DNA from 2 places in the Claveliimonas bilis genome. Region 2 is predicted to be linked to the other one. Evidence: a T-box and tRNA genes for the amino acid it is inferred to sense, from the RefSeq annotation. Region 2 holds a T-box; the other holds one or more tRNA genes.
What was found. The T-box of region 2 lies ahead of tyrS (tyrosine--tRNA ligase). A T-box ahead of a tRNA ligase gene usually reads a tRNA of that ligase, here a tRNA-Tyr.
Positions count from the first base shown of each region.

Region 1: it encodes a tRNA-Tyr, which carries the amino acid that the T-box ahead of tyrS (tyrosine--tRNA ligase) is inferred to sense. The anticodon was not compared.

Region 1 covers NZ_AP027742.1:102,982-107,396, forward strand. Annotated here, with positions in the region: gene R2J37_RS00395 (sodium-dependent transporter) at 1-591, shown strand, start outside; gene R2J37_RS15250 (hypothetical protein) at 693-788, opposite strand; tRNA gene R2J37_RS00400 (tRNA-Lys) at 978-1,050, opposite strand; tRNA gene R2J37_RS00405 (tRNA-Phe) at 1,083-1,155, opposite strand; tRNA gene R2J37_RS00410 (tRNA-Met) at 1,160-1,233, opposite strand; tRNA gene R2J37_RS00415 (tRNA-Thr) at 1,263-1,335, opposite strand; tRNA gene R2J37_RS00420 (tRNA-Tyr) at 1,397-1,478, opposite strand; tRNA gene R2J37_RS00425 (tRNA-Val) at 1,485-1,557, opposite strand; tRNA gene R2J37_RS00430 (tRNA-Asp) at 1,565-1,638, opposite strand; rRNA gene R2J37_RS00435 (23S ribosomal RNA) at 1,727-4,415, opposite strand, start outside.
Region 2 covers NZ_AP027742.1:2,812,931-2,817,345, reverse strand. Annotated here, with positions in the region: gene nagA (N-acetylglucosamine-6-phosphate deacetylase) at 1-858, shown strand, start outside; gene R2J37_RS13575 (DUF5714 domain-containing protein) at 887-1,588, shown strand; T-box leader at 1,666-1,939, shown strand; gene tyrS (tyrosine--tRNA ligase) at 2,088-3,308, shown strand; gene R2J37_RS13565 (flavin reductase family protein) at 3,455-3,976, shown strand; gene R2J37_RS13560 (carbohydrate kinase family protein) at 4,007-4,415, opposite strand, start outside.

The DNA of each region.
Region 1 (4,415 bases), 400 kb from region 2:
AGCCTGATCTTTGTTACATTGCCGCAGACATTCAGCGAAATGGCCGGAGGTCGTGTATGGGGTTCCCTGTTCTTCGTATTCCTGGCTTTTGCTTCTCTTACAACAATCATTGCTGTATTTGAGAATATTATCGCATTTGCCATTGATTTTGGCTGGACACGTAAAAAAGCTGTTATTGTAAATATTATTGCAATCATTATACTTTCCCTGCCATGTGCTCTCGGATTCAATCTATGGAGCGGATTCCAGCCCTTTGGACCCGGCACAACTGTACAGGACCTGGAAGACTTTATTTTATCCAATACGCTTCTTCCGCTTGGATCTCTTTTATACCTTTTATTCTGTACTAACCGGTACGCATGGAATTGGGATAATTACTATACAGAAGTAAACAGCGGAAAGGGCCTGAAGCTTCCAAAATGGACGAAAGGCTACCTGACCTATATTCTCCCTTTGATCATCATCTTTATTTTGATCCAAGGATTTATTGAAAAATTAGGTTTTCCGGCAAATTATCTTCTTCCGCTGCTTTGTCTGATCTATCCGCTGTATCTGATTATACAGGCAAGAATGGTAAAGAAAAAAGGATAAATTGTACTGGGGACGTAGTAAAGTTAAAATTTACTACGTCCCCAGTTACATATATCCATGGGTAAAACTGCGAAATACCCCGGGTAAAAATGTAAATATCTTTAAACTTCTGTTTCATTCATATACTGAATATATTGTTTTCCCCAATCTTCTAAAGTATCTAATACAGGAAGAAACTGCTCCCCTATATCGCTCAAATAATATTCTACTTTGGGTGCACTTGAGGAATTTCATCTGGAAAATGCAACTGCTGAATTTAGAAGAAAGCTGGGTATTTCTAAAGAGTATCATTTCTAAAAAGTATTACTTCTAAAGAATCCTTTACTTTGAAAATCTCAAAAAAATAACGGAGAGCCAATTACATGGCTTTCCGTTATTTTCAATAATGAGCGTGCGGGGATTCGAACCCCGGACAACTTGATTAAAAGTCAAGTGCTCTACCACCTGAGCTACACGCCCCTATTTACCTAAAAGTTTTGAAGAAAAGAAAGTGCCCAGAGCCGGAATCGAACCAGCGACACGAGGATTTTCAGTCCTCTGCTCTACCGACTGAGCTATCTGGGCAAAATTGCGGGGGCAGGATTTGAACCTACGACCTTCGGGTTATGAGCCCGACGAGCTTCCAGACTGCTCCACCCCGCGTCAGTATTTAACAAATATTTGGATTGAAAAGCCGATGATCGGACTCGAACCGATAACCTGCTGATTACAAATCAGCTGCTCTGCCAATTGAGCCACATCGGCTTATTGCAAGTATTGCTTGCTTCTCCGCCGATTCTTATCTCTCAAGAACTTAATCGGCTAATGGATGGAGAAGGATTCGAACCTTCGAAGGCGTTGCCAACAGATTTACAGTCTGCCCCCTTTGGCCACTCGGGAATCCATCCATAATATGGGACCTATAGGGCTCGAACCTATGACCCTCTGCTTGTAAGGCAGATGCTCTCCCAGCTGAGCTAAGATCCCATATAAACGACCCAGAAGAGACTCGAACTCTCGACCTCCGCCGTGACAGGGCGGCGCTCTAACCAACTGAGCCACTGGGCCATATTGAAGTAATACATAACTGATTATTATGTACCTTCAAAACCACATACAAGAAATCTATCCATCTTCCAGCCTTTTTGAACCTTCCTTGGTTATGCCCTCGACCGATTAGTAACAGTCAGCTCCATGTGTTACCACACTTCCACCTCTGCCCTATCTACCTCGTCGTCTTCAAGGGGTCTTACTACTTATCGTAGGGATATCTCATCTTGAGGGGGGCTTCACGCTTAGATGCCTTCAGCGTTTATCCCTTCCCGGCTTGGCTACTCTGCCATGGCCTTGGTAAACCAACAGATACACCAGCGGCCAGTCCATCCCGGTCCTCTCGTACTAAGGACAGCTCCTCTCAAATATCCTACGCCCACGCCGGATAGGGACCGAACTGTCTCACGACGTTCTGAACCCAGCTCGCGTACCGCTTTAATGGGCGAACAGCCCAACCCTTGGGACCTACTTCATCCCCAGGATGCGATGAGCCGACATCGAGGTGCCAAACCACTCCGTCGATGTGAACTCTTGGGAGTGATAAGCCTGTTATCCCCAGGGTAGCTTTTATCCGTTGAGCGATGGCAATCCCACTTTATACCACCGGATCACTAAGTCCTACTTTCGTACCTGCTCCACCCGTCGGTGTCGCAGTCAAGCTCCCTTCTGCCTTTGCACTCTTCGAATGGTTTCCGACCATTCTGAGGGAACCTTTGAGCGCCTCCGATACCCTTTCGGAGGCGACCGCCCCAGTCAAACTCCCCACCTGACATTGTCCCCCAGCCGGATCACGGCTGCAGGTTAGAAACCCAGCACTGCAAGGGTGGTATCCCAACAGCGGCTCCAAAAAGACTGGCGTCTTCTCTTCCTAGCCTCCCACCTATCCTGTACATGCAATACCGAATCCCAGTATCAAGCTGGAGTAAAGCTCCATGGGGTCTTTCCGTCCTGGCGCAGGTAACCAGCATCTTCACTGGTATTTCAATTTCACCGGGTGCATTGTCGAGACAGTGCCCAAATCATTACGCCTTTCGTGCGGGTCGGAACTTACCCGACAAGGAATTTCGCTACCTTAGGACCGTTATAGTTACGGCCGCCGTTTACTGGGGCTTAAGTTCAAAGCTTCGCTTGCGCTAACCTCTCCCCTTAACCTTCCAGCACCGGGCAGGCGTCAGCCCATATACCTCACCTTTCGGTTTCGCATAGACCTGTGTTTTTGCTAAACAGTTGCTTGGGCCAATTCTCTGCGGCCTGGTCTCCCAGGCACTCCTTCTCCCGAAGTTACGGAGTCATTTTGCCGAGTTCCTTAACAATGCTTCTCCCGTCGGCCTTAGGATTCTCTCCTCATCTACCTGTGTCGGTTTACGGTACGGGTACGATATGAACAATAGCGGCTTTTCTTGGCAGCCAGCTCACACATTTCCCTACTCTTAGTTCGGTATGCATCACGTCTTCAGATTGGCAGGCGGATTTGCCTACCTGCCTCCTACCTCGCTTGCCCCGGTCTCTCCATTCCCGGTAGTGCTCTCTTTCTGCGTCCCCACAGTTCTGTCATATCGTAGTACAGGAATCTCAACCTGTTGTCCATCGGCTACGCCTCTCGGCCTCGCCTTAGGTCCCGACTTACCCAGAGCAGATCAGCTTTACTCTGGAAACCTTGGATATTCGGCCGGAAGGATTCTCACCTTCCTCTCGCTACTCATTCCGGCATTCTCTCTTCCATACAGTCCACAGCTCCTTCCGGTACTGCTTCTTCCCGTATGCAATGCTCCTCTACCAATTGATCAGATCAATTCCCGAGCTTCGGTGGTGTGTTTCAGCCCCGGACATTTTCGGCGCAGGACCTCTCGACCAGTGAGCTATTACGCACTCTTTTAATGTATGGCTGCTTCTAAGCCAACATCCTGGTTGTCTTTGAAATCCCACATCCTTTTCCACTTAACACACACTTTGGGACCTTAGCTGCAGGTCTGGGCTCTTTCCCTTTCGACTGTCCAACTTATCTCGTACAGTCTGACTCCCACACACCATCTACACGGCATTCGGAGTTTGATATTCTTCGGTAAGCTTTGACGCCCCCTAGGAAATTCAGTGCTCTACCTCCGTAAGACTTGTGTGAGGCTAGCCCTAAAGCTATTTCGAGGAGAACCAGCTATCTCCGGGTTCGATTGGAATTTCTCCCCTATCCACACCTCATCCCCACCCTTTTCAACGGATGTGGGTTCGGTCCTCCATTGCCTTTTACGGCAACTTCAACCTGGACATGGATAGATCACCCGGTTTCGGGTCTACTCCGACTGACTCATCGCCCTATTAAGACTTGGTTTCCCTTCGGCTCCATCCCTTAAGGACTTAACCTCGCCAGCCAGCGTAACTCGCCGGACCGTTCTACAAAAAGTACGCGGTCGGACCTATATAGTCCTTCCACAGCTTGTAAACACAGGGTTTCAGGTTCTCTTTCACTCCCCTCCCGGGGTCCTTTTCACCTTTCCTTCACAGTACTATGCGCTATCGGTCACTAAGGAGTATTTAGCCTTACGGGGTGGTCCCCGCTCCTTCCTACAAGGTTCCACGTGTCTCGTAGTACTCTGGATCCCGCCTTGTCAACTTATCTTTCGCTTACGGGGCTTTCACCCTCTCTGGCTGGCTTTCCCAAAACCATTCTGCTAGACTTGTTGAATCAATTGTGCGGTCCGAACCCCAGCATGCACGCACGCTGGTTTGGGCTCTTTCCATTTCGCTCGCCGCTACTTTGGAAATCGATGTTTCTTTCTCTTCCTCCGGCTACTTAG
Region 2 (4,415 bases):
GGAGAGCTGGAGCACATTCTTGCCACAGCGGCAGGATATCGGAAAGGCGCTCATGGAGGGGCCGACCTCTTGGGCGTGAATATGGAAGGACCGTTTATCAGTGAAGAAAAGAAAGGGGCCCAGGATGCAAGGAATATTTGCAGGTGTGATGCCGGCATGTTCCGGCGTTTCCAGAATGCGGCAGAAGGACTTGTGAAATATATCGGGATCGCGCCGGAAAAAGAAGGAGCGCTGGAATTTGTGGAAGAGGTAAAAGACGAAGTCCATGTTTCCCTGGCTCATACCAATGCGGATTATGACTCTGCAAAGGCAGCGTACGACAAAGGGGCATGTCATGCGGTTCATCTGTACAATGCCATGCCGGCCTTTTCTCACCGGGCGCCGGGCGTTGTAGGGGCTGTGGCGGACAGCTCTCATGTGATGGCGGAACTGATCTGCGACGGGGTGCATATTCACCCGGCAGTGGTGCGTACAACCTTTAAAATGCTTGGAGAAGAACGGATCATTTTCATCAGCGACAGTATGAGAGCCACCGGTATGCCGGACGGCAGATACACACTGGGAGGGTTGGACGTGGATGTGAAGGGGAACCGCGCAACCCTTGTATCGGATGGATCTCTGGCAGGATCTGCAACCAATCTGATGGACTGTGTGCGGACGGCAGTTAAAAAGATGGAGATTCCTCTGGAGACAGCTATCGGATGCGCCACAGTAAATCCGGCTAAAAGCCTTGGAGTCTATGATAAATACGGATCTATTTCCGTGGGGAAAAAGGCCAATATGCTGCTCCTTGATAAGGATCTGAACCTGAAAGCAGTCATAAAAGACGGGAAAATGTTAGAAAGGCAAGCTGTGTAATAAAAAGGGAAAAAGAGGGAATACGACAATGAGTGAGAGAAAAAGAGGCGCCTGCCTGGTATGCGGAGAAAATCTGACTTATTATCCCAAAGCAGTGGAGATGGAATGTGTTTTCTGTGGAAAGACGGAACTTTCTCATGCTTCCTGCGAGAAAGGGCACTATGTCTGCGATGCCTGCCATGCTAAAAAAGGCATTGAGGTCATTATGGAAATCTGCCAAAAGACGGATTCAAAAAATCCGGTGGAAATTGCCCGGAAGATCATGGAAGATCCCTACATTTACATGCATGGGCCGGAACATCATGTCATGGTGGGAGCGGTTCTTCTTACGGCATACCGCAACAGCGGCGGCGATATCGACTTAAAAGAGGCCCTGGAAGAGATGAAAGAAAGAGGCAGCCAGATACCGGGCGGCGTGTGCGGCTTCTGGGGGTGCTGCGGAGCAGGAGTCAGCACAGGGATCTATATGAGTATTGTAACGGGAGCCACGCCTCTTGCGGGACGCTCCTGGGGGCTGGCAAACCGGACAACGGCCAAGGCGCTGGAGGCCATCGGGGAGCTTGGAGGCCCCAGGTGCTGCAAGCGGGATACATTTACGGCGATCCGAAAAGCGGCGGAGATGACGGCAAAGGAACTTGGGGTGGAAATGGACTGCCCGGCGGAAATCGTCTGCACTTTTTCGGAGGAAAATCAGCAGTGCCTGAAAAAGGCCTGTCCGTATCACAGGTAAAGGAGATTTTACTTTATATTGTGCTTGACAAATATATGCAAATACGTTAGGATTGCAGACAGAGAAACGACAAATATAAAAAGGCTTTGAAAAGAAGAAGTAGCATTCGAAACACCCAGACAGAAAGCTGCCGGCGGATGAGAGGCGCATGAAGGAGTCGGATGTGAATACATCTTGGAGCTTCGCACTGAAATCGGAAAAGGCCAAAGGAAAGGTCAAAAGAAAGTAGGATGCGACGTAGGTGGCATACGTTATCATGCACAGGCTGTAAAAGAGAACGCAGCCTTGAAAGGCCGTCTGCTGTGAGGCAGCGGTGAAATAAGGTGGTACCGCGAGCAATTCGCCCTTACTGTTGAAAAACAGTAGGGGCTTTTTTATTCAATAGGAATCTTCGTTCCCTACTGAATAAAACGCTCCGGACAGAATGCACAGGCCTTTCATGTATCAGAGATCAAAGCAGAATGAGTCAAAAAAGAATCAGAAAAAAGGAGAAGAAAAAATGGGAATTTATGAAGAACTGCAGGCAAGAGGACTGATTGCCCAGGTGACAGATGAAGAAGAGATAAGAGAACTGATCAACAATGGAAAAGCAACCTTTTATATTGGATTTGACCCTACAGCAGACAGCCTCCACGTAGGACATTTTATGGCGCTTTGTCTGATGAAACGTCTCCAGGAAGCTGGAAACAGACCGATCGCCCTGATCGGAGGAGGAACAGGCTACATTGGCGATCCTTCGGGAAGATCAGACATGCGCTCCATGATGACGCCGGAGCAGATCCAGCACAACTGCGACTGCTTTAAGAAGCAGATGAGCCGTTTCATTGATTTCTCTGACGGAAAGGCTTTGATGGTAAACAATGCAGACTGGCTTCTGGATCTGAATTATATTGATCTTCTCAGGGAAGTGGGACCGCATTTTTCCGTAAACCGTATGCTTGCGGCAGAATGCTATAAACAGAGAATGGAAAAGGGATTAAGTTTCCTGGAGTTTAACTATATGATCATGCAGAGCTATGATTTCTATGAACTGTTCCAGAAATACGGTTGCAACATGCAGTTCGGCGGGGACGACCAGTGGAGCAACATGCTGGGAGGAACTGAATTGATCCGCCGTAAGCTGGGTAAAAATGCATGCGCTATGACCATTACACTTCTTCTGAACTCCGAGGGAAAGAAGATGGGAAAAACACAGAGCGGCGCAGTATGGCTTGATCCGGAAAAGACCTCTCCGTTTGATTTCTATCAGTACTGGAGAAATGTGGCAGATGCAGACGTACTGAAATGTATCCGTATGCTGACATTCCTTCCGCTGGAAGAGATTGACAAGATGGATTCCTGGGAAGGCGCACAGTTAAATACTGCAAAAGAGATCCTTGCTTACGAGCTTACCAAACTGGTGCATGGCGAGGAAGAAGCAGAAAAAGCACAGGCGTCTGCAAGAGCTTTGTTCAGCCAGGGTGCAGCGGCACAGATGCCGACTACAGAGCTTACGGAAGAGGATATGGAAGACGGATGCATCGATATCCTCACAATGCTTGTAAAGAGCGGGCTGGTTCCTTCTAAATCAGAGGCAAGACGTGCAGTGCAGCAAGGCGGCGTTTCCGTGGATGGCGAAAAAGTGGAAAACATCCATGAAGTGTTCACAGAGGATGCATTTAAAGCAGGTATTGTGCTGAAAAAGGGAAAGAAAAACTTCCGTAAAATTGTGATGAAATAAGAGATTTTTTATCGGGAAAATAAAAAATAATCCTCATAAATGGAATGATTGACCTGCACCAGATTGTGTCGACAAATGGAATTGACAATGATTTCCCAATGGTGCGCTGGTACTAAGAGAAACAGAGACAACGAGGAGGAAAAAATATGGCCTTTAAAGAAGTAGATATCCATACGCTGCAGTTTAATCCCTTTGATAAGATCAGCAAACAGTGGATGCTGATCACAGCAGGAGATCAGGAGAAATCCAATACAATGACAGCAAGCTGGGGAGGCGTTGGATTTATGTGGGGGAAACCGGTTGCAACCGCCTATATCCGCCCCCAGAGATACACAAAAGAATTTGTAGATACAAATGACAGATTCACCCTTTCCTTTTTGACGGAAGAAAAAAGAGAGGCTCTTAAAATCTGCGGTTCTGTTTCCGGAAGAGATGTGGCAGATAAATGGGAGACGGCGGGTCTTACGCCCTGCTGTGTCGAAGTAGAAGGCGGAAAAGCAGTTGCTGTTTCCGAGGCGGAAATGATCTTTGTCTGCAGAAAACTCTATGTGCAGGAAATGCTTCCGGAGTGTTTTGTGGACGAAAAAAGCAAAGAAACCTGGTATCCGCAGAAAGACTATCATGTGATGTATATGGCGGAAATCGAGAAAGTTCTTGTAAGAGAATAAGGGCGGTAATAGAAAGGCAGGACCTGGGAATCATTCCTCAAGTCCTGCTCTTTTTAAAATAACGTTTATATCGTTCCCGGCGCCGCAGGCTCCCAGATTTTCAATGCAGATGGAAGCTCCGGCATTTGCAAAACGGCCGCAGTCGGGGAGGGAAAAATTTTTGCCTAATGCATGGAGAAAACATGCGGTGAAGGTATCGCCGGCTCCGGTTGTATCTATACATTTCGCACCGGAATATGCCGGTATTTCCCAGCGTTCCTGATTGGTTTTGATAAAACAGCCCCGGGAACCGTTTTTAATAACAACATGTTTCACTCCGCATTGAAGAAAAGCATCCGCAATATCGTCAAGGTCCGTCTTGCCGGTAAGAAGCGCGGCTTCCTCATAGTTGGGAAAGACATAGTCAAGAAGAGAGAGGCACTCCTTCATATCTGCAAGT